One region of the Bacillus sp. z14 (2026) genome, then DNA from elsewhere that is predicted to be linked to it. Evidence: predicted binding sites of a transcription regulator. Region 1 holds the regulator's gene; each other region holds the start of a gene.
The links. The regulator CtsR, encoded in region 1, represses protease genes until heat stress. The targets are predictions, from matches to a motif close to ATGGTCAATAAAGGTCAAACA.
Positions count from the first base shown of each region.

Region 2: a site for CtsR is predicted at 7,922-7,942, ahead of AC4G3O_RS01235 (ATP-dependent Clp protease ATP-binding subunit). Genes of this name have one in related genera too.
Region 3: a site for CtsR is predicted at 3,277-3,297, ahead of clpP (ATP-dependent Clp endopeptidase proteolytic subunit ClpP). Genes of this name have one in related genera too.

Region 1 is NZ_JBZFQK010000010.1:278-11,189, forward strand. It holds tRNA gene AC4G3O_RS18205 (tRNA-Lys) at 1-19, shown strand, start outside; tRNA gene AC4G3O_RS18210 (tRNA-Gly) at 100-174, shown strand; tRNA gene AC4G3O_RS18215 (tRNA-Leu) at 189-274, shown strand; tRNA gene AC4G3O_RS18220 (tRNA-Arg) at 283-359, shown strand; tRNA gene AC4G3O_RS18225 (tRNA-Pro) at 366-442, shown strand; tRNA gene AC4G3O_RS18230 (tRNA-Ala) at 455-530, shown strand; rRNA gene rrf (5S ribosomal RNA) at 534-650, shown strand; gene AC4G3O_RS18240 (CtsR family transcriptional regulator) at 904-1,365, shown strand; gene mcsA (protein-arginine kinase activator protein McsA) at 1,390-1,923, shown strand; gene mcsB (protein-arginine kinase McsB) at 1,920-2,999, shown strand; gene clpC (ATP-dependent protease ATP-binding subunit ClpC) at 3,012-5,453, shown strand; gene radA (DNA repair protein RadA) at 5,622-7,001, shown strand; gene disA (DNA integrity scanning diadenylate cyclase DisA) at 7,006-8,076, shown strand; gene AC4G3O_RS18270 (PIN/TRAM domain-containing protein) at 8,273-9,367, shown strand; gene ispD (2-C-methyl-D-erythritol 4-phosphate cytidylyltransferase) at 9,401-10,102, shown strand; gene ispF (2-C-methyl-D-erythritol 2,4-cyclodiphosphate synthase) at 10,095-10,571, shown strand; gene gltX (glutamate--tRNA ligase) at 10,652-10,912, shown strand, end outside.
Region 2 is NZ_JBZFQK010000001.1:276,182-287,093, reverse strand. It holds gene AC4G3O_RS01265 (exodeoxyribonuclease III) at 87-842, shown strand; gene AC4G3O_RS01260 (DUF3021 family protein) at 996-1,385, opposite strand; gene AC4G3O_RS01255 (MFS transporter) at 1,443-2,717, opposite strand; gene AC4G3O_RS01250 (alkaline phosphatase family protein) at 2,730-4,046, opposite strand; gene AC4G3O_RS01245 (pyruvate, water dikinase regulatory protein) at 4,357-5,175, shown strand; gene ppdK (pyruvate, phosphate dikinase) at 5,175-7,838, shown strand; gene AC4G3O_RS01235 (ATP-dependent Clp protease ATP-binding subunit) at 8,053-10,233, shown strand; gene AC4G3O_RS01230 (potassium/proton antiporter) at 10,337-10,912, opposite strand, start outside.
Region 3 is NZ_JBZFQK010000003.1:217,671-228,582, reverse strand. It holds gene AC4G3O_RS12135 (immune inhibitor A domain-containing protein) at 1-670, opposite strand, end outside; gene AC4G3O_RS12130 (amino acid permease) at 840-2,264, opposite strand; gene clpP (ATP-dependent Clp endopeptidase proteolytic subunit ClpP) at 2,611-3,213, opposite strand; tRNA gene AC4G3O_RS12120 (tRNA-Arg) at 3,510-3,581, shown strand; gene rpoN (RNA polymerase factor sigma-54) at 3,751-5,043, shown strand; gene AC4G3O_RS12110 (glutaredoxin family protein) at 5,089-5,328, shown strand; gene AC4G3O_RS12105 (sugar-binding transcriptional regulator) at 5,472-6,503, shown strand; gene gap (type I glyceraldehyde-3-phosphate dehydrogenase) at 6,562-7,569, shown strand; gene AC4G3O_RS12095 (phosphoglycerate kinase) at 7,741-8,925, shown strand; gene tpiA (triose-phosphate isomerase) at 8,957-9,715, shown strand; gene gpmI (2,3-bisphosphoglycerate-independent phosphoglycerate mutase) at 9,712-10,912, shown strand, end outside.

The DNA.
Region 1 (10,912 bases):
TCGAGTCCTTCATGGCTCATTTTTTATAGATAAATAAGCGAGTGAGCAGGAACGATAACCTCATTGGCCTAAGTTCTTATCACTGCTTTACTGTATAATGCGGAAGTAGTTCAGTGGTAGAACATCACCTTGCCAAGGTGAGGGTCGCGGGTTCGAATCCCGTCTTCCGCTCCAATGCCAAGTTATATGCCGGGGTGGCGGAATTGGCAGACGCACAGGACTTAAAATCCTGCGGTAGGTGACTACCGTGCCGGTTCGAGACCGGCCCTCGGCACTCTATATGCGCCCGTAGCTCAATTGGATAGAGCGTTTGACTACGGATCAAAAGGTTAGGGGTTCGACTCCTCTCGGGCGCGCCATTATATCGGGAAGTAGCTCAGCTTGGTAGAGCACTTGGTTTGGGACCAAGGGGTCGCAGGTTCGAATCCTGTCTTCCCGACCATTTTAAAAATTTGGGGCCTTAGCTCAGCTGGGAGAGCGCCTGCTTTGCACGCAGGAGGTCAGCGGTTCGATCCCGCTAGGCTCCACCATAGTCCGGTAATGATGGCGAAGAGGCCACACCCGTTTCCATTCCGAACACGGAAGTTAAGCTCTTCAGCGCCGATGGTAGTTGGGACGCGAGTCCCTGTGAGAGTAGGACGTTGCCGGGCAGCCAAAACCAGTTCAAATTGAACTGGTTTTTTTGTATTTTAGGGAAAAAAGATCCTTTTTACAGGAAGGTTTCAGGGTTTTAAAAAAGGAAATTTGGGTAGAATTGAAGTATTGGTTTTTTATAAAAAGGTTAATTGTGCAGTATACATATAATAAGTTAGAGTAAAGTATAATGATTGCCAAATTGAGGATGCTTTTGTATAATTATAGTCAAATATAGTCAAAGTCAAAACAGTGAGAGGGGGAGCCTATATGAAAAATATATCCGATATTATTGAAAATTATTTGAAGAGCGTTCTCGATATAAGCGAGAAAGAATTGGTAGAGATAAAAAGAAGCGAAATTGCTGATAAGTTCCAATGCGTTCCCTCTCAAATTAATTATGTGATCAATACTCGTTTTACAATCGAAAGAGGTTATCTGGTAGAAAGTAAACGGGGTGGTGGGGGTTATATTCGTATAATGCGGGTACAGTCCCATGACAGAGCACATTTAATTGAACAAATCAGTAATTTGGTTGGACAGCGTATCTCTCAAAGTAATTCTGAAGATTTAATTGGCAGATTAGTTGAGGAAGAAGTTATATCTTCACGGGAAGCAAAAATCATGTTGAGTGTAATGGACCGTTCTGTACTCCATTATGATTTACCTGAACGAGATGAATTGCGCGCGCGAATCTTAAAAGCGATGTTTATGACATTAAGGTATAAATGAGTTGCTACGGAGAGGGTGAAAACAATGCTTTGTCAGGAATGTAACGAAAGACCCGCTACGATGAAGGTTACAAAAATCGTTAACGGCAAACAAACGGAAGTAAACCTTTGTGAATATTGTGCTGAAGAAAAAGGCGATTTTTTTTCATTCAATAATCTGTTAGCAGGTTTATTAAATATGGGATTAGGTATGAAATCAGCCAACTCTAAATCTCCCTTTAGTAATGAAGATCAACTGACATGTCCCCATTGTGGATTAACATACCGTGAATTTGTTAATATCGGTCGGTTTGGATGTTCGGAGTGCTATAAGACATTCAATCCATATTTGGAATCCATATTAAGAAAATTGCATGGAGGGAATGTCCATCATAACGGAAAAATTCCTAAACGTGCTGGCGGAACTATACATATAAGAAAGCAAATAAATGATTTAAAGGCTCAAATCAATGATTATGTTGAGGCAGAGGAATTTGAGAAGGCAGCAGAAGTCAGGGATCAGATTCGTTCATTAGAGAAGGAAATTGAAGCCTCTCAAGAAGGGGGCGAACAAAAATGACAATTGAACACTTTATGGAAAATGCCATCAGTTCATGGATGAACCAGGAAGGGCCGGAATCGGATATTGTATTGAGCTCAAGAGTCCGGCTGGCCAGAAACGTAAAAAATGTTGCCTTTCCGATTGTTTTTTCACAGGAAGAAGCCAAAAGATTACTAAAAAAAGTTGAAGATCGTATTGGCGGTCAGTATCTTTCAGGATTAGGACATTTGGAAATGGTAAAAATGATAGATCTAAATCCATTAGATAAGCAAGTACTGGTAGAAAAACATTTAATAAGCCCTCTGTTGGCAAAACATAAAGATGTAGGTGCCTGCCTTATTTCAGAAAATGAAGAAGTCAGCATAATGGTTAATGAAGAAGATCATATCCGAATTCAATGTCTATATCCTGGACTGCAAATTTCTGAAGCTCTCGAAGTAGCAAGCAGAATTGATGATTGGGTAGAGAGTGAATTGGACTATGCATTTGACGAAAAGATTGGATATCTAACAAGTTGTCCAACGAATGTTGGAACTGGATTAAGAGCATCTGTCATGGTTCATTTACCGGGCATTGTGTTAACAAGACAGATAGACAGAGTGGTATCTGCTATTAATCAATTAGGATTGGTTGTGCGCGGTATCTATGGTGAGGGCAGCGAGGCACTGGGAAATATATTTCAAATATCCAATCAAATGACGCTCGGAAAGACCGAGGAAGACATCGTTGATGATTTAACCAGTGTAGTGGAACAGATTATTATGCAGGAAAAGGCAGCAAGGGACACATTAGTACAATCATCAAACATACAATTGGAAGATAGGGTTTTCCGTTCACTTGGTATACTGTCTCATGCCAGAATCATTGAATCCAAGGAAGCGGCAAAATGTTTATCAGATGTTAGATTAGGTATTGATTTAGGTTACATTCCTAATATATCTAAACATATATTAAATGAATTAATGATTGTTACTCAGCCTGGATTCCTTCAGCGATATGCAGGAGGGGAGTTAAATTCAAAAAACAGGGATATTCGAAGGGCTACTTTAATCAGGGATCGATTATTGATGGAAGATAAAACACAAGATGAATAGGAGGAAAACATAATGATGTTTGGTCGATTCACAGAAAGAGCACAAAAAGTATTGGCACTTGCACAGGAAGAGGCAATTAGGCTTGGGCATAATAATATTGGCACTGAACATATCTTGCTTGGTTTAGTGAGAGAAGGGGATGGAATAGCTGCTAAAGCGCTCTATGCTCTTGGGTTAAGTCCTGAAAAAATTCAGGAAGAGGTTGAGAGCCTGATTGGTAAGGGATCTGAGACTGTACAAACTATTCATTATACTCCTCGTGCTAAAAAAGTCATTGAATTGTCTATGGATGAAGCCAGAAAGCTGGGACATTCTTATGTAGGTACTGAACATGTCTTATTAGGGTTAATTCGCGAAGGCGAAGGTGTAGCAGCCCGTGTTCTGAATAATCTGGGTGTAAGTTTGAATAAAGCAAGACAACAGGTATTACAACTCTTAGGCAGCAATGAAGCAGGTATTCATCAGGGAGGATCATCTTCTGCAGCAAGCACGCCTACCTTGGATAGCCTTGCCCGTGATTTGACTGCGATTGCGAGAGAAGGCAGCCTGGATCCGGTAATAGGAAGAAATAAAGAAATACAACGGGTTATTGAGGTATTAAGTCGTCGTACTAAAAATAATCCTGTGCTTATTGGTGAACCGGGAGTCGGTAAAACAGCAATTGCAGAAGGACTCGCCCAACAAATCATTAATAATGAAGTTCCTGAGATCCTTCGAGATAAAAGAGTTATGACACTCGATATGGGGACAGTTGTTGCCGGTACGAAATATCGCGGTGAATTTGAAGATCGCCTTAAAAAAGTGATGGATGAAATTCGTGCTGCAGGTAATGTTATTCTGTTTATTGATGAACTCCATACCTTAATTGGTGCAGGCGGAGCCGAAGGAGCAATTGATGCCTCCAATATTCTAAAACCTTCATTGGCTAGAGGGGAATTGCAATGTATCGGAGCCACAACACTTGATGAATATAGAAAATATATTGAAAAAGATGCAGCTTTGGAAAGACGCTTTCAGCCAATTCAGGTTGACGAGCCAACAATTGAGGAATCTATCCAAATACTTAAAGGCTTGCGCGATCGCTATGAGGCACATCACAGAGTATCAATCACAGATGAAGCAATCGATGCTGCAGTTAAGCTATCTGATCGGTATATCTCCGATCGGTTCCTACCAGATAAGGCAATTGACCTGATTGATGAATCAGGTTCCAAGGTAAGACTCCGTTCCTACACTACGCCGCCTAATTTAAAGGAACTTGAAGTTCGCCTGGAAGAGGCACGAAAAGAGAAGGATGCGGCTGTTCAAAGTCAGGAATTTGAAAAAGCGGCATCATTGCGTGATATCGAACAAAAATTACGTGAAGAACTTGAGAATACAAAACGTGAATGGAAAGAGAAACAAGGGAAAGAAAACAGCGAAGTTACTGTAGAAGATATTGCGCACGTTGTATCGAGCTGGACTGGTATACCGGTTACGAAGCTTGCACAAACTGAATCTGATAAGCTTCTGAATATGGAGGAGATTCTCCATAACCGTGTGATTGGTCAGGAAGAAGCAGTTATAGCTATTTCTAAAGCTGTGCGTAGAGCAAGAGCTGGACTGAAAGATCCTAAACGTCCAATCGGGTCATTTATCTTCCTTGGTCCTACAGGGGTTGGTAAAACAGAATTAGCTAGAGCACTGGCCGAATCAATGTTTGGCGATGAAGATGCAATGATTAGAATTGATATGTCTGAGTATATGGAAAAGCATTCAACATCCCGCCTTGTTGGGTCACCTCCAGGATATGTTGGGTATGAGGAAGGCGGACAATTAACAGAAAAGGTTCGTCGTAAACCATATTCCGTTGTGCTTCTTGACGAAATTGAAAAAGCGCATCCGGATGTCTTTAATATCCTGTTACAGGTATTAGAAGATGGACGTCTGACAGATTCAAAGGGTAGGACAGTTGATTTTCGTAACACAATTTTGATTATGACTTCCAATGTCGGAGCTCACAGTTTGAAAAAGAATCGTTATGTTGGGTTCAATATGCAGGATCAAGGCCAGGATTATAAAGATATGAAAGGCCAGGTTATGGAAGAATTAAAACGTGCTTTCCGTCCAGAATTCCTAAACAGAATTGATGAGATTATTGTGTTCCACTCTCTGGAAAAAGAGCATTTGAAATCGATTGTTACGTTGCTGGGTGACCAGCTGATTAAACGCTTGGCTGAGCAGGATATTAATCTTGAATTGACGGAAGCGGCAAAAGGAAAAATTGTAGAAGAAGGCTATGATCCTGATTATGGAGCACGTCCTTTGAGAAGATCTATCCAAAAACATGTTGAAGACTTCTTATCAGAACAACTGTTGAAAGGAAAGATTGAAAAAGGTAAAAAAATTACTATCGATGTGGTTGATGGTGAGTTTACTGCCAAAACAGGGGATGAAGTAATAGCTGCTAAGTAAGAAATATTGGTTTGAGGGCACTGCCATAGGGTTGTGCCCTTTCCTTACAGATAGCTATAAATACTTTATAATGACAAATAATAAGAATAAGAATAGCGATATAATCCGTAAAATAAAAAGAGAAGCACATAATTAGTTAATTTATTCCCCGGAGAGGATTAAAGAAATATGGCAAAAAAGAAAACGAAATTTATCTGCCAAAGTTGTGGATATGAATCAGCAAAATGGATGGGGAAATGCCCTGGCTGTAATGAATGGAATACCATGACAGAGGAAATTGAAATAACAGCTAATAAAAATCAGAGACGTACAGCTTTTACCCATTCGGATCAGGCAATGGCGAAACCTACATCGATTACTTCCATAGGTACGGAGCAGGAACCTCGCGTATTGACAGATTCAAATGAACTCAATCGTGTTCTTGGAGGAGGAATTGTACCTGGGTCCTTATTATTGATAGGTGGAGATCCAGGAATTGGAAAATCTACTTTATTACTGCAGGTTTCATCCCAGCTAGCGAATAATAATTACGATGTTTTGTACATATCTGGCGAAGAATCAGTGAAGCAAACAAAACTGAGGGCTGTTAGACTAGGGGTATCTTCAGACCATCTCTATGTTTATTCTGAAACAGATATGGGGATGATTGAACAAGCTATCAATGAAATGAACCCTAATTTTGTCATAATCGACTCTATTCAAACAGTATTCCATCCTGATGTAACATCTGCTCCAGGCAGTGTATCACAGGTTCGTGAATGTACAGCTGAATTAATGAGACTGGCTAAGACAAAGGGAATTGCAATATTTATTGTTGGCCATGTTACAAAAGAGGGTAATATTGCCGGACCGAGACTATTGGAACATATGGTGGATACCGTGCTCTACTTTGAAGGGGAACGTCATCATACTTATCGTATTCTAAGGGCAGTCAAGAACAGATTTGGTTCTACAAATGAAATGGGTATTTTTGAAATGAAGGAAGAAGGATTGGAGGAAGTTTTGAATCCTTCGGAGATATTCCTCGAAGAACGTTCTCAGGGTGCAGCGGGTTCAACTGTCGTAGCTTCGATGGAAGGAACACGGCCCATACTTGTAGAAATACAAGCCCTCATTTCTCCATCTATCTTCCCTAATCCAAGAAGGATGGCAACAGGAATTGACCATAATCGTGTCTCTTTGTTAATGGCTGTTCTGGAGAAAAGAGTTGGTCTCTTACTTCAAAACCAAGATGCATATTTAAAGGTCACCGGTGGAGTAAAGCTGGGTGAGCCTGCTGTAGATTTGGCTGTAATTGTCAGTATAGCTTCAGGCTTTAAAGACGTACCTACTAGAGCAACGGATTGCATTGTTGGTGAAGTTGGATTAACCGGTGAAGTTAGAAGGGTATCGCGGATAGAACAAAGAGTAAAGGAAGCAGCGAAGCTTGGATTTGAGCGTATTATCGTGCCTGCCAATAATTTGGGTGGCTGGAAACCTCCGTCAGAAATCAAAGTGATTGGAGTCAATTCGGTAAGCGAAGCTTTAAAATATGCATTAGGGGGTTAAGGTAATGGATAAAAAGGCAGCAGAAAAAGCCAAGGCGCAAATCATTCAATTGGTATCCCCAGGCACACCCTTTAGAGAGGGCCTTGATAATGTTTTGCGTGCCAATACGGGTGGATTAATTGTGGTTGGATATAACGATAAAGTTAAATCCCTTGTAGATGGAGGATTTAAAATCGGCTGCCCTTTTTCACCCAGTTATCTATATGAATTAGCTAAAATGGATGGAGCCATTATCCTTAATGAGAAAGTGGAGACCATTATGCTTGCGAATGCCCATCTTGTACCAGATAAAACGATACCTTCAATGGAAACCGGAATGAGGCATCGAACAGCCGAGAGAATTGCTAAAGAGACGAAGGCATTGGTAATAGCTATTTCTCAACGAAGAAATATCATTACTCTTTATCAAGGAAACTTTCGATACGTGCTGAGGGAATTGTCTGTGATATTAACAAAGGCTAATCAAGCGATGCAAACACTTGAACGGTATCGTTCTGTTTTGCAGGAAAGTATTCATAATTTAAGTAAGCTGGAATTTGAAGAGATGGTAACATATGCGGATATTCTATATGTAATGCAGAGGCTTATAATGGTTATGAGAATTAAAACCGAGCTTTTGATTTATATGAATGAATTAGGTGTTGAAGGAAGGCTGCTGCGTTTGCAATTACATGAAATGCTGCATGTGGTGGAACAGGAGGTAATGCTTGTCTTAAAGGATTACACAATTGATCCGGAGGGCCTTAAGCCAGAACAGGTTTTTCAGGCGTTTGTTGATTTATCCTATTCAGAATCTGTTGAGGACACAGCTATCATGAAAACTCTTGGGTATACAGGGTTTGTACCGATGGAACAGATCGTCTCACCCTGTGGGTATCGGGCCCTTCATAAGATACCAAGGCTGCCCTTCAGTATCATCCATAATCTCGTAAAGAGGTTTGGCAAGCTATCTAATTTGTTGAATGCAAGCGTAGCGGATTTGGATGACGTAGAGGGTATAGGAGAAGTAAGAGCTAAAAAAATCCACCATGGGCTGAGACATATAAAAACAGAAATTGGGCAGCACAGCTTATAAGATAAGATAAAATATGGAAGTTCTGACATCTATCTGACGTATAATCAGGTTATAATAATAGATAATGCATAAAAAAGGCTGATATATGCTTTTTGTTACAGTGTAATTACATCTTCTTTACAGCAAGTTAATTAATGGGTAAAAACTATTAAAGCAGGAAAGTCCTCGTTTATAATTATTAATGGGAGGTGAAGGAATGTTAAAAAGAATTATACAACTGTGTTTCTTAATCGTAGGAGGAGCTATAGGAATCATCGTATTGCCAGATTTATTTTCATTAATTACTGATAATTCATTTATTACTAATCCTATTTTTACTGGTTTCGCAGGTGCAATTATTTTTTATATCATTACTTTCTGGATGGTTGATCATGTAGTACATTTCATTAAATGGGTGGAAGAACAATTAATTATTGCTCCCATCACGGATATTATATTTGGAAGTATGGGGCTTTTACTTGGCCTTCTATTGGCCTTCCTTATTGGTCTTCCGCTGAATTCAATTCAGTTACCGATCATCAACACAGTCGCTCCAATTCTCTTGACTTTAATATTTGGTTATTTAGGCTTCCAGGTGGGCTTTAAAAAACGGGATGAGCTAACCAACCTTGTGACTAACTCGGTTAAAACAAGGAAAAAAGGTACAGAGCAAGATGGCGATACAGAAGCAGCTCCATCCAATATAAAAAGGAAAGTTCTCGATACAAGTGTAATTATCGACGGACGTATTGCAGATATTTGTAAAACTGGCTTTTTGGAAGGACCTATCGTTATTCCACAATTTGTGCTTGGTGAATTGCAGCATATTGCTGATTCTTCCGATGCACTGAAAAGAACAAGGGGAAGAAGAGGGCTCGATATTCTGAATAAAATCCAAAAAGAGCTTCCAATTGAAGTCGAGATGTATGAAGGTGACTTTGAAGACGTACAGGAAGTAGATAGTAAGCTGGTCAAATTAGCCAAGGTATTGGACGGTATTGTTGTGACCAATGACTTCAATTTAAATAAAGTCTGTGAGTTCCAAAATGTTCAGGTATTAAATATTAATGATTTAGCAAATGCAGTTAAACCGGTGGTTATTCCTGGTGAAGAAATGCTCGTCCAGGTTATCAAGGATGGGAAAGAGCAAAATCAGGGTGTAGCGTATCTGGATGACGGAACGATGATTGTGGTTGAAGAAGGCCGAAATTATATCGGTAAGAAGATTGAGGTCATTGTTACATCCGTTTTACAGACTTCGGCTGGACGTATGATATTTGCGAAACCAAAATTATTGGAAAAAGCATTATAAGAGAAATAGCTATCGATGATATAGGAGTAGAAGATGGATTATGAAGTGATTATCCCTGCAGCTGGGCAAGGGAAAAGAATGAAGGCAAGTAAAAATAAGCTTTGGATTGAACTGAAAAATAGCCCGATTATCGCACATACCTTGTCTGTGTTTGGCACGGATAAGCATTGTAAACAAATTATTTTGCCAATCAATCCTGCTGAAAAAGAAGAATTTAATAGGCTGATCAAAACATTGTCACTACCGACTCCTATTGTATTGATAAATGGCGGCAGCGAGCGGCAATATAGTGTCAGTAATGGGTTGAAAGCCTTAAGTGACGAGGCAGAAATCGTCCTCGTGCATGATGGAGCAAGACCGTTTATTAATCATTCTATGTTAAGAAATTTAATTGCTGATGCAAAAGAGTTCGGTGCAAGTGTGTTAGCTGTACCTGTTAAGGATACGATTAAACAAGTCAGAGATACCATGGTAGAGAAAACAATCGATCGATCAAGCTTGTGGGCAATTCAAACCCCGCAAGCTTTTCGTGTGTCTCTGTTAAAAGAGGCACATGAGGCAGCGGTTAGCGCAAATTACCTTGGAACAGATGATGCGAGTTTGGTTGAGCAGATTGGGAAGAGAGTAGCCATAACAGAAGGAAATTACGATAATATTAAAATTACCACACCAGAGGATCTATATTTTGCTGAAGCGATTCTGGAGAAAAACTTAAAAGGAGACCGTCATGTTTAGAATAGGACAAGGTTTTGATGTACATCAATTAGTAGAAGGACGACCATTGATTATTGGGGGTATTACTATTCCTAATGATAAAGGATTGCTTGGGCATTCTGATGCGGATGTTCTGCTCCATACTGTAGCAGATGCATGTCTGGGTGCTGTCGCAGAGGGAGATATTGGCAAGCATTTTCCGGATACTGACCCGGCTTTTAAAGATGCCGATTCTAAAAAGCTTTTAACTCATGTATGGAAACTTGTAAAGCAAAAGGGATATAAGCTAGGCAATATTGATTGCACAATCATTGCAGAGCGGCCGAAAATGCGCCCTTATATCGATCAAATGCGTGAAGTGATAGCCGGTCTACTTGAAGGTGACATGGAACAAGTAAACGTAAAAGCTACTACAACTGAAAAGCTTGGATTTCCAGGCAGAGGTGAGGGCATAGCGGCTCAAGCTACGGTTCTTTTAATAAAAGAATAGAACTGGTGGTTTTAAACCAGATTAAAATAGTGGTAAAATGAATCCTACTTAGGTACTTTATCATTTGGGAGGAAATATTAATGACTAGCAGTATACGTGTTCGGTACGCTCCAAGTCCAACTGGACATCTTCATATCGGTAATGCCAGAACAGCTTTATTTAACTATTTATTTGCACGCAGCCAGGGTGGCAGCTTTGTTATAAGGATTGAAGATACAGACCAAAAAAGAAATATTGCCGGTGGAGAAGAAAGCCAATTAAAGTATTTGAAATGGCTGGGCATGGATTGGGATGAAAGTGTCGATGTACCTGGTGCATATGGACCTTATCGCCAATCAGAA
Region 2 (10,912 bases), on a different contig from region 1:
CCAAACCGCATTTTATCTACTCGATTTGTTATAATGAATTTTATATGAATTAGATAGAGATATTTAGCAGGGGGAAAATTGAAGTTATGAAATTTGTTTCTTGGAATGTGAATGGGATAAGAGCTTGCGTTGGAAAAGGTTTTTTGGATACTTTTAAAGAATTAAACGCTGATATATTTTGTTTGCAGGAAACTAAACTGCAGGAGGGCCAGATTAATCTGGAGCTGGATGGCTATTATCAATACTGGAATTACGCTGTAAAAAAAGGATACTCAGGCACGGCAATTTTTACTCGTCAAAAACCATTATCCGTTAAATACGGGATTGGGAATGATGAGTATGATGTGGAAGGCAGAGCCATTACATTGGAATTTGATCAATTTTTCATTGTAAATGTGTATACACCAAATTCACAGCGTGACCTGGCAAGGCTTGGGTACCGTTTGGTTTGGGAAGATTTACTTTATGCTTACTTACATGAATTGAATAAAGAGAAAGCAGTGATTTTAACGGGAGATTTAAATGTTGCTCATAAACCCGAAGATTTACGAAACCCCAAATCAAATAAAGGGAATTCTGGCTTCACAGATGAGGAACGAGGTAAGATGACAGCTTTATTATCTAGCGGTTTTGTTGATTCCTTCCGTTATCTCTATCCTGATAAAACAGAAGTGTATAGCTGGTGGTCTTATATGAGCAAAGTCCGCGAACGTAATATTGGGTGGCGGATTGACTACTTTATTGTGTCTGAATCAATCGCTAATCTAATTACCGAAGCAGAATTCCACACGTCAATTATGGGTAGTGACCATTGTCCAATTTCTTTGGAAATGAAAATTTGAGTCGATGTAATTTTTAGTTAGTCGTATAGAGAAGTCCATATTCAAAAGTAAGGCATTAATCTAAAAATTATTTGAAAACAAAGAAACACTTTCAGCATTTCGAGAAAGTGTTTCTTTTTGTTTGTTAAAGCATTCTGTAAATCTCTTTATGGTTTACCGTTTGATTAGAATACCAAAAATGAGGTAGAAGATACTCCATAAAGTAATTCCCCATATCAAAAAGATACCCAATAAGGCTGCAATATCCATTAAAGATTTTATTTCAAACCATCCACTGAAAATAAGACATGGAAAAATGGTCAAAAGCATAAAACCAAAGTGAATTATACTCTGCTTCTTCAACGACCAGCCGTCAATACTGTATATAACTGAAAAACCTGCAACTAGAGCACTGATTATACCCACAATAAACGTACTTCTTACCTCATGAACCGGTCCAGAGCCGTAATAAAGAACAATTGATATACTAGTCAAAATTAAAAAAGGTATAAACGCTCTTATCATTCCTGCCGTTACATAAGCTATTGTCTTCACCTCGTTCATATATCATATTCACAAGAGTAGACCTTACCAATAAACAGATTATATTTGTTAACATATTTATAATTTTGCCGTAACAGTAGGGGCATGCTGGGCAGTATTTGGCACACGGAGCATGAAGAGCCCGCCAATGATAAATAGGACCACTAAACTAAGCACACCAATATTTGTATTGCCGGTAATTTGCGTTGTGATTCCCATTAAAAATGGACCGGTAATAGCAGCAAATTTTCCAAAGATATTATAAAAGCCAAAAAATTCATTTGAAGACTCTTTTGGCACAAGTTTAGCGTAATAGGAGCGGCTTAAAGCTTGAATCCCACCCTGTGACGTACCTACCAGGATAGCCAATATCCAAAAATCAAGCGCTGACGTAATAAAATAAGCGTAGATACAAATAAATGTGTAGATTGCTATACCTACTAAAATCATGATTTTTTCATTGTATTTAGCTGCCAGTCTGGCATATAGCAAAGAGAATGGAGCGGCTATGACTTGCGTGACAAATAAAACAATTAACAAGGTAGTCGAGCTAAAGCCTAAATCAGTTCCATAGGCAGTCGACATCGTAATAATCGTATGCACACCATCAATATAAAAAAAATAAGCAATCAGGAAAATAAATAAATGACGATAGGCTCTGATATTTTGGAACGTAGCAAACAGGCGTTTAAAACTCATCCTGATTGGGTTTCTAACCCGTTCAATATAATATGTTTGTTGTACATTTCTTAACAGCGGAATCGTAAATAATCCCCACCATAGTGCTGTGATTATAAAGGCTGCTTGCATTGCTGCTGTAATGGAGAGTGGAATGATTTTTTGTTGAGCGAGCAGGGTGAGGGCAATCCCAATGATAAATGGAATGGTACTTCCTATATACCCCAATGCATATCCGTGAGCAGAGAGTTTACTCATTTTATTATCATCGGTCACATCTACTAAAAAGGCATCATAAAAAATATTTGCGCCTGCAAAACCAATGGAAGTGATGATGTAGCAAATCAATAAAATGATCCATTGATCAAAAGGTACGATTGCTAGCATGAAAGTGAAGAGTATCCCCAGTGAAAAAAAGAAAATAAAGAAACGTTTCTTAAATCCTTTAAAATCTGCAATTGTACCCAAGAGCGGTGCCAAAATAGAGATTAATAATGTACCAATAGAATTGGCATAACCCCAATAAGCAGTTGACGTAGCATTCGATATATTCGCTGCATCTGCGGCTGCTTTGAAATAAATAGGAAAGATGGCTGTCACGATTACAATTGAATAGGCTGAATTTGCCCAGTCATAAAAAGCCCAGCTTTTCTCCTGCTTTGTTAGTGAACTCATACCTTACCTCCTTTATTCTTTTGGCTGGATAAACGCTTCTATCACCTTTCCATCTGTTTCTCCCAGGGAGAGACCCAGCATAGCAGCTAATGTAGGACCTATATCGACAAGGTGCATGTTTGGAATGATTTGTCCGCTTGTGACTCCTTTGCCTGCTGCTATAAATACGGTGCTGTAATCTGGTTTTTGAGGAGAATATCCATGTGTGGCCAATGTATATTTGGGTTCACGCTTCACATCTTCTGCGCTTATATGCTTAATGAAATCGCCTTCATAAGATTCCGTGAAATAGAACCCTTTTCTTGCTTCAAGCATGAAGGCACAAGCTGGGTCTGCCCCTAAATTTTCTGCTTCAGTACCAGTCAGGATTTGTTCAATCCCGTTGTCTTTGTTCTCCATTAATTTAGTCAATAATGACTGAACTCGCTTGTAGGTACCGATATCTTCTTTATCTTTTACGTAAATATATGCTGATCCATCACAGGATTTACAATAAGCCTTCCAATTGATCAATTTTCCTTGTTTGTTAATATGTATAAAATTTTCCCGTTTAAATAGGGTGTTTACTTGTATCGCTTTATTTTCATCTAATGCACTGTGATCCCCAAGGACAATCACTGTTGTTTCTTCATATAATTGTATTTCTTTCAATGTGGTAATAATTTGGCCAAGACGTTCATTATGCCTTGTCAGTGCTTCATTAGCTTCGCTGGAATCAAATCCATGGTCATGTCGCTTTGAATCCAAATCTGTGAAATGAACAAGAAGTAAATGTGGCTGCTTCGTTTTGATTGTTTCAAGGCAAGAGGCCAGCACAAAGTCATCTAAATGTGGTTGACTCAGTCCCTGCCTCAGATGGCCGAATTTTTTATTCAGCTGCCATTGGTAGAGAGGACTGCCGCTGAAGAGTGAGACAAGCAGTTGAGTTTGCCAGGGTCTGTTTGGAAAAATTTCCGGCAAATTGTAATCGATGTTCGCACGGCCAGTGACAGGCCATAAAAGGGAAGCGGTTGTTAGGTTGGCCTTTTTTGCCTGATCATATAAAGTAGTGCCTTTAATAGAAGATCTGTACCATTGCCAATCAGGAGATTTCCGGCCGGGCTGAATAAGCGTATTGTTGATAATCCCATGTCTTTTCGGATAATTACCTGTGATGATGGATGTATGACAAGGATAGGTTAAAGAGGGGTAGATGGTTTGAACATGGTTTGCATAAGATCCTCTCTCAATTATATCCCTGAAGTGCGTTAAATTAGTTAATTTAGGAAAATCCAATGCAGATAAGCAATCAAAAGATATTACAATTATTCGCTTTGTTAGGCCGTTCATAGATACCTCCTTTCCGCTTTATCTTTTATTTTACTATTGTGTAATGAATTGTATAGTTTATTTTTTTGAAAATACATAAAATTGAGATATATTTATATATAATAGATGATTTTCAAGAAGTAAATTGTGTTATACTAATTGGTAAAAAGTATAACATATTAGTTTGAATTTTAAAAAAGTGGTGATACTATTAAGTTAACGAAAAAATTAATTGAGGTTGATTTAGAGAGGGAGATGAACAGAAAAATAACAGTCATTGCTTATATATTACGAATACATAACTAATTTATGGATAGAAGGGAATTGGCTGATGAACAAGAGGGAAATTGTATACGTTATATCTGATTCGGTAGGAGAAACAGCAGAATTTGTCGTAAAGGCGGTTGCCACACAGTTTAATGGCGGACAAGTAGATATTAGAAGAAATTCATATGTAAAAAGTGAAGAAGATATTGATGAAATTATCAATTTAGCAAAACAGGACTCCTCCATTATTGCGTACACCCTTGTTATTCCTTCCTTAAAAGAGCATGTGGATTTGCGGGCTAAAGAAGCGAATGTAGTAGCAGTTGATCTGTTATCTCCATTATTAAATGCATTTGAGGAAAAATTCCATAAGCCAGCCAATCATCTTTCAGGATTAACCAGACAATTGGATGAAGACTATTTTCGTAAGGTTGAAGCAGTTGAATTTGCCGTCAAGTACGATGATGGTAAAGATGCAAGGGGTCTTTTAAATGCAGATATTGTGATAATAGGAGTCTCAAGGACTTCAAAAACTCCATTATCGATGTATTTAGCACACAAAGGGTACAAGGTAGCCAATGTGCCTTTAGTTCCAGAAGTTTCACCGCCTGATGAGTTATTCAAAATTAAAAAGAGTAAATGTGTTGGTCTGATTATAACTCCAGACCAGTTAAATGCAATCCGTAAAGAAAGATTAAAATCATTAGGTTTAACCTCTCAGTCTAACTATGCCAGTTATGAGCGAATATTAGAGGAATTGGATTATGCCGAGAAAATTATGAAAAGAGTCGGCTGTCCGATCATTAATGTTTCCAATAAAGCTATTGAAGAAACAGCGAGTATTATTTTGGATATTTTAAAAGGTGAGAGGAGCTATGTATGATGACTAAATATGTTTATCTTTTTAACGAAGGAAATAGTAATATGAAAGATTTATTGGGTGGTAAAGGAGCTAATTTAGCTGAAATGACGAATATCGGTTTACCTGTACCATTTGGATTCACCATCAGTACAGAAGCCTGTAACTCTTATTATGAAAATGAAAAACAAATTACTGAAGAGATGGAAGAGCAAATTCTCGAGGCACTCCAAAATCTTGAACAGAGCACTGGTAAAAAGCTTGGCGACCCAACTGATCCCCTCTTAGTTTCTGTTAGATCAGGATCCGTCTTTTCAATGCCGGGTATGATGGATACTGTCTTAAATCTCGGTATGAATGATAAAACGGTTGTTGGCATGGCAGAATTAACAGGAAATCCAAGGTTTGCTTATGACTCTTATCGTCGTTTCATTCAAATGTTCAGCGATGTGGTTTTGGGAGTTGATGGATTTTATTTTGAGCAATTGCTGGAAGATATACGTGAACAAAAAGGGTATCAAAATGATCCTGAATTAACCGCCGAAGATTGGAAAACAGTTATAGAAGGTTATAAAAATATTGTTAGAAAGCACACGAAACAAAGTTTCCCCGAAGACCCTCGTGAGCAAATGTTTTTAGCTGTTAAAGCGGTATTTGATTCTTGGAATAATCAGCGTGCAAAAGTGTACAGACGTTTAAATAAAATTCCTGGACATTTAGGAACAGCAGTTAATATTCAAAGCATGGTTTTTGGGAATATGGGTGAAGATTCCGGAACAGGAGTGGCATTTACCCGAAACCCATCCACCGGAGAGCATGTTTTATATGGGGAATATTTAATTAATGCTCAGGGAGAAGATGTAGTTGCGGGAATCAGGACACCACAGCCTATACATACCTTGGAAAATGATATGCCAGATGTTTTTGAACAATTCGTAAATACATGCAAGCAGCTTGAAAAACACTATTTGGATTTGCAGGATATAGAATTTACGGTTGAGCGTGGACAATTATACATTCTTCAAACGAGATCCGGTAAACGTACTGCACAGGCAGCCATTAGAATTGCTGTAGAAATGGTGCAGGAAGGGATCATCGATAAAAAAACAGCGCTGTTAAGAGTAGATCCGGAGCAATTGGATCAGCTACTCCACTCCCGAATTGATGACACTTATGAACGAAAACAACTGGCTAAAGGCCTTCCAGCATCACCAGGATCTGCTACAGGCCAAGTAGTATTTGATGCGAATGAAGCAGAAAGATTGGGCAATGACGGCCAAAAGGTCATTCTTGTCCGTCCTGAGACGACACCTGATGATATTCATGGAATAGTTGCTGCCCAGGCAATTGTTACAACCCGTGGGGGAATGACAAGCCATGCTGCCGTGGTAGCGAGAGGTATGGGAAAGCCATGTATCTGCGGCTGTGAGCCATTAAAGATTGATTTAAAAGAAAAGCAATTCAGAGTTGGCGATATAGTAGTGAACCATCATGATACCATTACGATAGATGGATCTACAGGTGAAATCATGCTTGGAGAGATTCCAATGATTGATCCAGAATTATCGGATGAATTTTTAACTTTATTATCATGGGCGGATGAAACTAGAAAACTAGGGGTACGTGCAAATGCCGACAATCCAGAGGATGCAAGAAAGGCTCTCGAATTTGGGGCTGGCGGAATCGGACTATGTCGAACAGAGCATATGTTCATGGATGCAAAACGTGTACCGTTTGTCCAACAAATGATTCTTTCTGAGACCATTGCGGAAAGAAATAAAGCATTAGAATATTTATTGCCAATGCAGCAAGAGGATTTTGAAGGCATTTTTGAAGCCATGCAGGGAAATCCGGTTACTATTCGCTTATTAGATCCACCATTACATGAATTCTTACCTGATAAAGAAGAATTAATCATCGAAGTGACGAAGCTTCAAATTACTGATCCTGATTCAAAGGAATTAATGAAAAAAGAGCAACTGTTAAAAAAGGTTCGTCAATTGGATGAATTTAATCCTATGCTTGGACATCGCGGTTGCCGATTAGGCATGATTCATCCAGAAATATACGGCATGCAGGCAAAAGCTATTTTCTATGCGATTGCTAACTTAATGGAGCGCGGTATTCCGGTTCAGCCTGAGATCATGATTCCGCTTGTTGGACATGTGAATGAATTGAAACAAATGCGACAATTGGTGATGGATACAGCGATTCAGGTAGAGGCAGAAACGGACAAAAAGTTCCAGTACACGATTGGTACTATGATTGAAATCCCAAGGGCAGCACTTACTGCTGATCAAATTGCCAAAGAGGCAGACTTCTTCTCATTCGGTACTAACGATTTAACCCAAACAACTTTTGGATACAGCCGTGATGATGCGGAAGGGAAGTTTTTACAAACATATATAGAAGAAAAAGTCCTGCCTGAAAACCCTTTTGCAGTGTTAGACCAAGATGGTGTAGGTAAGCTGGTCGAAATGGGAGTGAAATTGGGCAGACAAACAAAACCTGAATTAAAAACTGGCATATGCGGGGAGCATGGCGGAGAAAAAATATCAATCGACTTCTGTTATAAAGCCGGTTTAGACTATGTAAGCTGTTCGCCTTATCGTGTTCCATTGGCAAGGCTGGCAGCTGCACAGGCAACTTTGCGATATGATGATATAAAGGAAGCCGTGACTAATTAATTATTTGTTTATCTAAGAAGCGCTGTATCAGGCGCTTCCTTTTTTTATGATTAAAAAATAAACAAAGGGGTATAAAATAGTTGAAAGTCAAAAAAGGTCAGAGTATAATGTAATTAAGGTCAAAGATAGTCAAAGTCAAATTGACCAATTTTCAAATGAGTTTAGTAACTGTAAAACGATAAAATAAATTTAGAATTATAAGGAGGATACATCTATGGTTTGCGAAAAATGCCAACAAAACCAAGCAACTGTACAGATGCAATTAAGGGTGAATGGACATCAGGAAAATCATCATTTGTGTTCTTCATGCTATAAAGAGGAACGCAATAAATTAGGAGCTCAAATGGGAGGAATGAATTTACATCCATTTAAGCCATTTACATTAGAATCATTTTTCAACCAGGGTAACGGAGATTCATTTATGTCAGATATGTCTGGCTCAATGGACCAGACAAATCACAACCAGCATAAACAGGTCAGAACACAAACACAGCCGCCTAATGGTGGAGGATTACTTGATCAATACGGTCGTAACTTAACTTATAATGCAAAAGCAGGACTCATTGATCCAGTGATTGGACGTGAAGAAGAGGTTAAACGTGTAATTGAGATATTGAACAGACGTACGAAAAATAATCCAGTCCTGATCGGTGAACCAGGGGTTGGTAAAACAGCGATTGCTGAAGGACTTGCGCTTAAAATTGCGGAAGGGAATGTTCCCTTAAAACTAAAGGATAAAGAAGTATATCTGCTTGATGTTGCTTCCTTAGTATCCAATACTGGTATTCGTGGGCAATTTGAGGAACGGATGAAGCAGCTTATTCAAGAATTGCAAACAAGAAAAAATGTGATTCTGTTTATTGACGAAATTCATCAGCTTGTAGGTGCCGGATCTGCAGAAGGCTCCATGGATGCAGGGAATATTCTGAAACCAGCGCTTGCGCGTGGAGAGTTACAATTAGTAGGTGCAACAACATTAAATGAGTATCGTCAAATTGAAAAAGATGGGGCACTTGAAAGACGTTTCCAACCAGTAATGGTTAATGAGCCTACAACTGCAGAAGCGTTAGATATTCTAAAAGGATTAAGAGAAAGATATGAATCCTACCATTCTGTTGAATTTAGTGATGAAGTATTAGAAGCAGCGGTAGAACTGTCACACCGCTATATTCAAGATCGTTTCTTGCCGGATAAAGCCATTGACTTAATGGATGAAGCTGGTTCTAAATTGAATTTGACAATTGAAAATCAAGGTGAAGAATCAGTAAAAGAAAGATTGGCGCAAATTCACAAAGAAAAAGAACAGGCATTAAAAACAGAAGCCTATGAACAGGCTGCCAAACTTCGAGACGAAGAAGAAAAACTTGAAAATATGCTTAAAACAGGAACTGGTGAAAAGCCGAAGGTAACTGTAGAAGATATCCAGAAAATCATCGAACAGAAAACAGGTATACCAGTAGGTAAGCTACAAGAGGATGAAGCTGTTCGAATGAATAAGCTTCAAGAGGAACTTAAAAATAAAGTAATCGGTCAGGATGAGGCCGTTCAAAAAGTGGCGAAAGCTGTTCGTCGGAGCCGTGCCGGCTTAAAAGCCAAAAATCGCCCAATTGGATCATTCTTATTTGTAGGTCCGACTGGAGTTGGGAAGACTGAGCTATCAAAAGCATTGGCAGAAGAATTGTTTGGCACAAAAGACTCTATGATTCGTTTAGATATGAGTGAATATATGGAGAAACACAGTGTGTCTAAATTAATCGGTTCTCCTCCGGGATATGTCGGACATGAAGAAGCCGGACAATTAACCGAAAAGGTTCGCCGTAAACCATATAGCATCATTCTTTTGGATGAAATTGAAAAAGCTCATCCAGATGTGATGCACATGTTCTTGCAAATCCTTGAAGATGGACGTTTAACAGACAGTCAGGGACGCACAGTAAACTTTAAAGACACAGTGATTATCATGACAAGTAATGCAGGAGTCGGTGAGAAAGTTAAGAAAGTTGGTTTTGGAGCAGGAGGAGTAGAGGAAGAAGTATCTATTCTTCAATCTCTTGGCAGCTACTTCAAGCCTGAATTTTTAAACCGTTTTGATAGCATCATTGAGTTTAAATCATTAACAAAAGAAAACTTACTTGAAATTGTAGATATTATGCTTGCTGAACTATATGAAATGCTTGATCATGAAGGATTTAAACTGACCATAACAGATGAAGTAAAAGAAAAACTGGCTGAGCTTGGATATAATCCTGCTTTTGGAGCACGTCCATTACGTCGAGTTATTCAGGAACAACTTGAGGATGGAATTGCGGATTGTGTCTTCAATCACCCACACCCAGACAAGAGAACATTTAAAGCAGAAGTGATCAAAAACGAAATAAAAGTAGTGACTGTCTAATAAAAATGCCTCCTATCCTTGAGATAGGAGGCATTTTTTGATGAGATTTTGTTCTTTAAGCTATCATAGTTTTGAAATAGGATACTAACTTCTAATCTTACTATTATTCTTCATTATCAGTATTTTTCTTTCGCAGTAACTGTTTTACGCTGCGTTTTTTTAACTTAGGTGTCAATACATAGAGAAAATCGCCTTCTTTGATCACTGTGTCACCGGTAGGGGTAACCAATTTGTCATCTCTTATGATTGCATTGACCAATGTATGGTCAGGGAATGGTATTTCAATTAGTGTTTTCCCAATCAAGAAAGAGTCCGGTTCCATTTGATATTTCACCATTTCAGCATTGGCCTTACCCAGTGAGACAATTTCAAGTGAATGCTTAGGGGTTTCACTGGCAGGCTCGGCTAATCCAAGTTTGCCAGCCACGAAGGATATGGTGGATCCTTGTATTAAACAACTTGTTAATACAACAAAGAAGACAACATTAAAAATCAGGTGGCTGTCTCCAATGTTTGCAAGTAAGGGAAATGTCGCCAGGACAATTGGTACGGAGCCTTTTAAGCCAGCCCAGGATAAAAATACTTTCTCTTTAAAATTGAAATTCATTTTAATAGTAGAAATGAATACAGCTGCCGGCCTTGCAATCAGGATTAAAATAACAGAAAGCAATAAGCCTTT
Region 3 (10,912 bases), on a different contig from region 1:
CTACTTCACCATCTACGGTATAGCTACCGCCAGATTGCTGTTCATAATATTGCTTCATAGAAATTAGCTTTTCGCCGTTAGGACCTGTATATCCCTTTTTACCAAAAATCATTTGTTGATAATGATCCTTAGTATAATCTTTATAATACATGTCTGTATCCTCTGGTCTGACATTGTCACCATTGTAATCAGGGAATTCAATCATCAGAACCAAAACTTTATCTTTTACTACAGACCCTCTATATTTCTCTTCTTTTACTGGTTGAACAACACCGTTATTAGGTTTGGAACCTTTGCCAGGTTTTTTTCCTTTTTTCTTTTTGTTCCACTTCTTTTGTAGTTCTTTCATTTGTTTATCGAATTTTTTTGATGAGTCCTTTTTAGCATTTTCTTCTTTTTTCTTTAGGTACTTTTTCAGCTGTGTCTGCGCTTCTTTATCTGTTGCATTTTTCTTGATAGTACCTTCCTTTTTAAGCATTTTAATTAATCGTTCTTCGTTGGCAATGCTTAAATCAAAAGTGCTTCCTGTATAGACAGCTGAATGATTGTGATTGGTCTCGGTTGCATGATTACTTATTGTCGAAACTTGGTGAGCAGAAGTGGCTGGTGCAAAGGCACTGAATGTTAAAGCAGCAGCGAAGGCCGATGCCAAAATAGATTTTCCTCGCAAATGGTTTCCTCCTCTATAATTTTAATTAACATCTATAATATTCTAACTATTCTGTTAAAAAACCTCTTTAATGGTAGAAAATGGTAGAATAGGAGTGGTTGAGGAAAAAGAGGTGGGTAATTAGGCATAAAAAAACCACCCTTTTTGAAAGAGTGGTTTCGTCTTATAATTATCTATCTTCTGTCAAACTTCTAGAAATTTCTTTTGGTTTCTTGTTTTTCATCAGGATTGGATAGAGAACAAGACCGAGGACAAATAATCCTATACCGAGCGAGAAGGTTTTTAAGTCGGCTGTTCCGGTTTTAATTACCCATAGGGTGTATACAAGAGCCACTATCGCTATTATGCCATCTATCAATCGTGATCGCTTCATCCCTGTGTATGTTTCACCGGTAATAATCAGTTTTACCTGATAAAGAACACTAACGAAATACGGGATTAAGTAAGCTAATGTAGCAACGACCATTGCGAATTCATAAGCTTCCATTATCGTTCCGGAAACAGTAGCGAATAAAAAGAATTGCGTTAAAAGGTTTGTGATAGTCAAAGAATTGACTGGACTTCCTTTTTTATTCGTTTTTCCGAAGAATGCCGGGAACAAGTTGGATTTAGCAGCTTGATAAGGTACCTCGGAGCTAACGACAATCCAACCGACTGTGGATCCGAATAATGAAATTAAGGCAAGGAATCCTAAAATATAAGCACCGCTAGATCCGATTGCAGCCTGCAGAGCATCAACCAAAGGTTTATGTGACTGTTGCAATGCCTCTTGGGATAAAGCGCCCATTGTTAATAGTGTTATTCCAATATAGATCGCAATGGCAATAATCAGTCCGGTGATTGTCGCTTTTTTCACATCAGTCTGAGACTTTGCCCTATTAGATAGCATCACAGCAGCTTCTACCCCAATAAAGGCCCATAGCGTGGCAATAGCTGCGTTATTTACTTGTCCACCCAATGAATGGGAAACCCCAGATGCATCGATGAATTCTTTACCGTTCATTATATTAGCAGAATCAAATATGAAAATGGTTGCGACAATAAAAAGTGCGAAACCAATTACTTTTGTGATAGTAGCCAGCAAATTGATTTTTCCAGCGCTGTTAAAACTTTTGCAGAGAATAAAGTGAATGCCCCACAGCATAACTGTGCATACCATAAAGTTTAAGAATTTCCCTAATTCAAGATCAAAATTGCCGCTTGAAAAAAGGATGTACTGGCTTTGCATAATTGGGAAGAAGGTAGATAAGTACCCCGCAAACGAGATGATGACTGATGCCGTTGCAGCCCAGTTAGCAGCCCAGTAACCCCAAGCAATACTGTAACCAGCAATTTTCCCTTTCCTTGGTGAACTGAACATGGCTTGAGCATAGCTTTGCGGTCCCGTTTTTAATTCCGGTTTTCTGATAGCCAAATTTCCAAATACAAGAGCAACCATTAATACTCCAGCTCCTGTTAGAATCCAGGCCATTGATGCTCCAAACGGACTAGAAACACCAGCTAGGTTTGCCGGAAGCATAAATATTCCTCCACCAACCATGTTGCCGACAACAAACATGGTTAATATCCAAAATCCCCATTTTTTATTATTCATGATGAAAGACCCCTTCTGTTTTCAAAATATGCGAAAAATATAATAAGATAAATTATTGCTAGTGGTACAAATCGTTATAATTCTATACCCGAATTATAATTTGATCATTCCGGTGGCTGTATTGGTTGAGACTTTTAAGTATGAAATTCAACACAATAAACACTCTTTAGAATGACTAATTATTAAATTGTGCTTTCATATTAACATCAAACTTTAATTTGGTAAAGTGATAAACAATTAGAGAACTAAAATATTGTGAGGTAGGGGAGTAGAGGGGGATATCTACATTATTTTTTTGATAAAACAAAAGAGCTGCCGAATATCTCGACAGCTCTTAATCAGTTTATTATTTTTTATTTTCTTCTACTACATTGCGGGTGATAATTTTATCAACTAATCCGTACTCAACCGCACGTTCAGCTGTCATGAAGTTATCACGTTCTGTATCGCGAGCAATTGTTTCATAAGATTGACCAGTACGTTCAGCCAAAATTTTGTTTAAGCGCTCACGCATAAAGAGAATGCGTTTAGCAGCGATTTCAATCTCAGTCGCTTGTCCTTGAGCTCCGCCAAGTGGTTGGTGAATCATCACTTCACTGTTTGGTAACACAAAACGCTTTCCTTTTTCGCCGGCAGCAAGAAGGAATGCACCCATTGAAGCAGCCATACCGATACAGATCGTAGAAACCTTTGGTTTAATATATTGCATTGTATCGTAGATTGCCATACCAGCTGTGATGCTTCCGCCTGGGCTATTGATGTAAAGATAAATATCTTTCTCTGGGTTTTCAGTTTCAAGGAACAATAATTGGGCAACGATAGAGTTGGCAACATTGTCATCAATTGCACTTCCAAGCATGATAATCCGGTCTTTTAATAAACGGGAATAAATATCGTATGCGCGTTCCCCGCGATTTGTTTGTTCAATAACTGTAGGAATTAAATTCATTTATTTTCTCCTCCTTATATGTAAAAAAATAATACATTTGGCTTTGACTTTATCATACACTTTATGGTCAATAAAGGTCAAACAAAAGACGCTTACATTACTATATGTTTTTTATTAAGGACTGATGTCTAGTTTATCTGATTGGTCTGCGCATAATTTGCAACTGATTCTATGTATAGAAACAAAATAATCCCTGATATCCATCTTACCCAACATAAAGGCTTATAAACCTAAGGAATAGTTCTTGCAAAAAGACTTTCTCTTCCTTATAATATAATTTTGTAGGCTAACATTTTGCCCTCGTAGTTTAATGGATAGAACATAAGATTCCGGTTCTTACGATGGGGGTTCGATTCCCTCCGAGGGCGTATAATATATTGTAGGAAATGCCTCAGTGCCGAAAGTAGCTTAGCACTGGGGCATTTTTTTATTTATTAACAAATTCAATATTTTGTAAATATATCCTCCTTTTTCTTGCTCTGCTCCTTCCTATTTACTACTATTAATGTAAGCGATTTATTATAAGGGGGCAGGGATTTGAACGTAGAGTTTGGTTTGTACCAGCAACAAAAGTTAAAGCTGACGATGACGCCGGAATTAAATCAGGCAATAAACTTGCTTCAATACCCGGCAATTGAATTAGCTGCCTATATCGATGGAAAAGCACTTGAGAATCCGTTAATTGAAATAGATGACGAGTATCCGAAAGTCTCAGGCAGATCATATGGCGACTCATCAATCAATCAAATCAGTGAGGAGACTGTTTCATTAAAATCTTATTTACGATCCCAAATTCCATTTAAAGTATTAACCGACAGGGAAGAGTGCGTTTTATTGTTTTTGATTGATTGTATCGATGAAAATGGATATTTACGTATTACCTTTGAGGAAGCTCGATCCCTTGTGGAGGTTAGTCAGGCAGAATGGGATGTTGCCTTATCTGTTTTGCAGGCATTGGAGCCTGTCGGAGTGGGTGCCAGGAATCTAAGTGAATGTTTGCTCATACAGGCTAAACGTGATTATATCGATGATCTGCCACTAGAAGAGGTTTTGGTTAATCATTTCGATATGCTTGTGAATAGAAAGTGGAAAGAGCTTGCCAAGCTGGTTGGTGTAACAATTGCAGATATTCAATCCATTTTTGATTTAATACAGGCATATAACCCCAAACCTGGTTCAGCTTTTAATAGTGGTGAATTCCAATATTTCATACCGGATGTAAGTGTTTCTGTTTCAAAAGGAGTACCCACTGTAAAAGTTTTATCAATGAGAAGATTTAAAACGAATGAATTTACTTCCCCTATAAATGGAAGTGATGACATAACTAAAAAGTATATGTACGAAAAGAAATTGGAGCTTAACTGGCTAAAAAAGGCTATTGAGCAAAGAGAGCAAACTTTAAGGCGTGTAACTTATGCCATCATGGAAAAGCAATCTGCCTTCTTTGATACTGGAAAAAGTGTCACCTTAAAGCCATTAACTATGAAGGAAATCGCCAAAATGGTTGATGTGCATGAGTCCACAGTAAGCAGGGCGATTAGAGACAAAGTGGTAGAGACGCCATTTGGGACTTATGATATGAAAATGTTTTTTACGAGCAGCATCCCGAACGCTCAATTGGAAGACTCTTCATCAGAACAAGTAAAGCAAGAAATAGTGCGGTTGATAAAGGCAGAGCAGAAAACATTACCTTTATCGGATCAGGCAATTGCAAAGCAACTTCAGGATGATTTTGGTATTCTTGTATCACGGAGGACAATCGCGAAATATCGGACTCTGCTTCATATACCATCTTCTTCAAAAAGAAAACGATATGAGGTTAGTGAATAATTAATTTATAAATGTAGAAAATAAGAAAGAGCAGGGGGAAAGAGAGTGAGTGTACCAATCATTCATTTTTATACAAAAAAGAATTGCCCATTATGCGAAGAGGCAAAGGATCTTTTGAAAATTTTGCAAAGAGAAATGACGTTTACTCTCCTTGAAGTCGATATATATTCCAATGATAAATTACTGGAACAATATGGGCTTATGATTCCTGTAGTCGAAATCAATGATCAGGTTATTCAATACGGTCGTATCGATTTAGATGAGATTCGTCGCTATTTAACGTGATGTTCACATTTAGAACCTTGCAACTATTCGAAACTCCTGTTAGAATGGAATTACATCAGGAGCTATTTTTTTTACATAAACTGGGACGCTAAACGTCTTGCTAGGACAAAAAATGACCAAAGTATAAAAGGAGTTTGAAGGATATGGACGGAATACTCCATTTACAGAAGAAATTAATTCCAGATATATTTGAGGTCATGCAAAAAAGATACAATATCTTAAGAACGATTCGTACTCTGCAGCCGGTAGGCAGACGAAGCTTATCACTGACTTTGAACATTACGGAGCGGATTTTGCGCAGCGAAGTGGAATTTTTGAAAAACCAAAATCTTATACTCATTGCGAGCTCTGGAATGACTGTTACCAATGAAGGGAAAGAGGTACTCGACCATCTGGGTGGTGTAATAAGGCAATTATCGGGTATAGATGATATGGAACGCCTATTACAGGAAAAACTTAATTTGGAGAAAATTATCATCGTTAGCGGTGATAGTGACCAATCCCCATGGGTAATAGATGAGCTTGGACGTGCCGGTGCTTCGCGTATGAAAAGTCTCTTAACGGGTAAAAATATCATTGCCGTAACAGGTGGAACAACAATGGCAGCAATAGGAAGAATGTTACCTGATGTCTCAGAGCTTCCAGATGTGGATGACATTTTGTTTGTACCAGCGAGAGGCGGTCTTGGCAAGGGTGTTCAATACCAGGCCAATACAGTTTGCGAACAAATGGCGGAAAAGATGCATTCACGATATCGTGTCCTGTATGTACCGGACAACCTAAGTGAAGCAGCATACAATACGCTAACCAGTGAACCTGCTATACATGAGGTATTGAATTTGTTGAAATCAGCTAATATCGTTCTTCATGGTATAGGGGAAGCCAAAACAATGGCTGAAAGAAGGAAATCATCCGATGACAGTCTTCAGGAGCTTGAGAATAAAAAGGCAATTGGAGAGGCGTTTGGATATTATTACGATGAAGATGGCAACATAATACAAAAAGTCCATACAATCGGCCTTCAATTAGATGATCTGGTTAATGCGGAACATGTAATCGCCGTCGCTGGCGGAGCTTCAAAAGCTAAGGCAATAAAAGCCTATATCAAAATGGCACCTAAAAAACCGATTTTAATTACGGATGAAGGTGCGGCACTACAGTTACTTAAGGGATAACACCCTTTTGAATATAATTTAAATCTATTTCTAAGATTCCAAAAGGAGGAACCTTCTAATGGCAGTAAAATTAGGTATTAATGGTTTTGGTAGAATTGGACGTATCGTATTCCGTGCAGCGTTAAATAATCCGGAAGTAGAAGTTGTAGCAGTTAACGATTTAACTGATGCAAAAATGCTTGCGCATCTTTTAAAATATGATTCCGTTCATGGAACTTTAGATCAAGATGTAACAGTTGACGGAGACTACTTAGTAGTAGCTGGACAACGTGTAAAAGTTCTTGCTGAAAGAGATCCAGCTCAACTTGGTTGGGGAGATCTTGGAGTAGATATCGTTGTTGAATCTACTGGACGTTTCACTAAACGCGCAGATGCTGCAAAACACCTTGAAGCTGGCGCTAAAAAAGTTATCATTTCTGCACCTGCATCTGATGAAGATATCACAATCGTTATGGGTGTTAACGAAGATAAATATGACGCAGCTAACCATGATGTAATCTCTAATGCATCTTGTACTACAAACTGCTTGGCTCCATTTGCAAAAGTATTGAACGATAACTTCGGTATCAAACGCGGAATGATGACTACAATTCATTCTTACACAAATGACCAACAAATCTTAGACTTGCCACACAAAGACTACCGTCGTGCTCGTGCTGCTGCTGAAAGCATGATCCCTACAACTACTGGTGCTGCTAAAGCTGTTGCTCTAGTATTACCTGAATTGAAAGGTAAATTGAACGGTATGGCTATGCGTGTACCAACTCCAAACGTATCTGTTGTTGACCTTGTTGCTGAATTAGAAAAAGAAGCAACTGCAGAAGAAATCAATGCAGCATTGAAAGCAGCTGCTGAAGGTGAATTAAAAGGAGTTCTTGAGTACAGCGAACTTCCATTAGTATCTCGTGACTACAATGGAACTACTCAATCTTCTACTATTGATGCTCTTTCTACAATGGTTATGGAAGGCAACATGGTTAAAGTACTTTCTTGGTACGATAACGAAACTGGTTACTCCAACCGTGTAGTTGACCTTGCAGCTTACATTGCTAAAAAAGGTCTTTAATCTTTACGGAGTAGATAGAAAACCTTATTAAAGGTATAATGAATTTGTTTAAGGGGGGAGAGGGGAAAATTCCCCTTTCTCCCTGTTTTATTTTAACGGCAATTAATCAGAGTTTGGGCAGACCTGATTAAGTCTTTAGCTGGTCCCTTATTTTAAAGGAGGTTCATTTAAGTGAACAAAAAATCGATTAAAGACATTGATGTACAAGGAAAAAAAGTATTTTGCCGCGTTGATTTTAACGTACCAATGCAAGATGGCAAAGTAACTGATGACACAAGAATTCGTGCGGCTTTACCGACTATTCAACTTTTAATTGAAAAAGGCGCAAAAGTAATTCTTGCAAGCCATTTAGGCCGTCCAAAAGGTGCAGTAAAAGAAGAGTTACGCTTAACTCCTGTTGCTGCGCGTTTAAGCGAATTGCTTGGCAAAGATGTTAAGAAAACGGATGAAGCATACGGAGAAGCTGTACAAGCTGAAATCGGGCAGATGAAAGATGGCGATGTACTTCTTCTAGAAAACGTACGTTTCTATCCTGGTGAAGAAAAGAACGATGCAGAATTGGCAAAAGCATTTGCAGATCTTGCAGATGTGTATGTAAATGATGCATTCGGTGCAGCTCACCGTGCACATGCTTCCACAGAAGGAATTGCAAAACATATCCCTGCTGTAGCCGGTTTGTTAATGGAAAAAGAATTAGAAGTGCTTGGAAAAGCTCTTTCTAATCCAGAACGTCCATTCACAGCAATTATTGGTGGAGCAAAAGTAAAAGATAAAATCGGTGTAATTGATAATCTTCTTGAGAAAGTGGACAACCTAATCATTGGCGGTGGACTAGCATATACGTTCATCAAGGCTCAAGGTTATGAAATTGGTCAATCTCTTTTAGAAGAAGATAAAATTGAATTGGCTAAATCCTTTATGGATAAAGCAAAAGAAAAAGGTGTTAACTTCTTAATGCCGGTGGATGCGGTTATTGCAAAAGAATTTTCACCTGATACAGAGTCTAAAGTGGTAGATATTGATGCGATTCCAGCTGATTGGCAAGCGCTTGATATCGGACCAAAGACTGCAAAATTATATGAAGACACTATTAAAAATTCCAAACTCGTGATCTGGAATGGACCAATGGGTGTATTCGAATTTGATAAATTCGCTGGCGGTACAAAAGCAGTAGCAGAAGCACTTGCAAATGCGGAAAATACATACTCCGTAATTGGTGGTGGGGACTCAGCTGCGGCAGTTGAAAAGTTCGACCTTGCGGATAAAATGAGCCACATCTCTACTGGAGGCGGTGCTTCCTTGGAATTCATGGAAGGTAAAGAGCTTCCTGGTGTTGTAGCATTAAACGATAAATAAATATACGGACACATACGAGAGGATGAGGAAAGTGCGTAAACCAATTATCGCAGGAAACTGGAAGATGAATAAAACGGTTGGCGAAGCTTTACAATTCGTAGAGGAAGTTAAAGGTTCCATTCCTTCTCCAGAAAAAGTGGATGCGGTTGTGTGTTCTTCTCCACTATTTCTTGAATCGCTTGTAAAAGCAACAAAAGGAACAGACCTTAAAGTTGGTGGGGAAAATATGCACTTTAAAGAAAGTGGCGCATATACCGGTGAAGTAAGTCCGGAAGCACTTTCTGATTTAGGGGTAGACTATATTATCATTGGACATTCCGAGCGTCGTGAAATGTTCAATGAAACTGATGAAACAGTTAACCAGAAGACATTGGCTGCTTTTAAACACAATTTAATCCCTATTGTGTGTTGTGGGGAAACGTTGGAGCAGCGTGAAGCTGGTAAAACAAAAGCTCTTGTAGCTGATCAAATTAAAAAGGCATTCAAAGGCCTTACGGAAGAACAAGCTAAGAAGACAATTATTGCTTATGAACCAATCTGGGCAATTGGTACAGGAAAGTCTTCCACAGCAGCTGATGCTGATGAAGTTTGCGGTCATATCCGTCAAACAATCGCTGATAGCTTTTCAACTGATGTGGCAGAAGCAATTAGGATTCAATATGGCGGTTCTGTTAAACCTGAAAACATCAAAGAATATCTTTCAGAAGATAATATCGATGGTGCTTTAGTTGGCGGAGCAAGCCTTGAACCAACTTCTTTCTTAGGATTATTGGAGGCTGTTTCTAAATGAGTAAGAAACCAGTAGCGTTAATCATTCTCGATGGGTTTGGATCTCGAGATGTAACACAGGGTAATGCTGTGGCACAGGCTAAAAAGCCTAACTTTGACCGTTATTGGGCAGAGTATCCACATAATCACCTGATAGCGAGTGGCTTAGCAGTTGGTTTGCCGGAGGGACAAATGGGTAACTCAGAAGTTGGCCATTTAAATATCGGTGCAGGCCGGATTGTTTATCAAAGCTTAACTCGAGTAAACCTTGCGATTCGTGAAGGTGAATTCGAAAAGAATGAAACTTTCTTAGGCGCGATTCAACATGCGAAAGAAAATAATAAGGCTCTACACTTAATGGGATTATTATCTGATGGTGGAGTACACAGCCATATTCAGCATTTATTTGCATTACTTCGCTTGTGTGCTAAAGAAAACTTTACAAATGTTTATGTACACGGCATTTTAGACGGACGTGATGTTGGTCCTCAAACTGCTGAAAAGTACATTCAACAAACTGAAAATATGTTTAAAGAAATTGGTGTAGGCCAGTTCGCGACTATTTCAGGACGTTATTACTCCATGGACCGTGATAAACGCTGGGATCGTGTAGAAAAAACGTATCGTTCCATGACTTATGGTGAAGGACCTTCTTATTCTTCCGCAATGGAAGTAGTAGAGGATTCCTACCGTAATGGGATTTTTGATGAATTCGTTCTACCATCTGTAATTACGAAAGCTGATGGACAGCCTGTGGCGAAAATTGAAGATAATGATTCTGTTATTTTCTATAATTTCCGTCCTGACCGTGCTATCCAAATTTCTAACGTATTTACAAATGATGATTTCCGCGGCTTTGACAGAGGCCCAGGATTCCCGCAGAATTTGTATTTTGTTTGCTTGACTCACTTTAGTGAAACTGTTAAAGGATATGTTGCATTTAAACCAACAAATCTGGATAACACAATCGGTGAAGTCTTATCGCAAAACAACTTAAAACAGCTTCGCATTGCCGAAACTGAAAAATACCCACACGTTACCTTCTTTATGAGTGGTGGACGTGAAGATGAATTCCCAGGCGAGAAACGTATTTTGATTAATTCTCCAAAGGTTGCCACGTATGACCTTAAACCTGAAATGAGCGCTTATGAAGTGACTGAAGCCCTTATGAAGGAATTGGATGAAGATAATCATCATGCGATCATCCTAAACTTTGCTA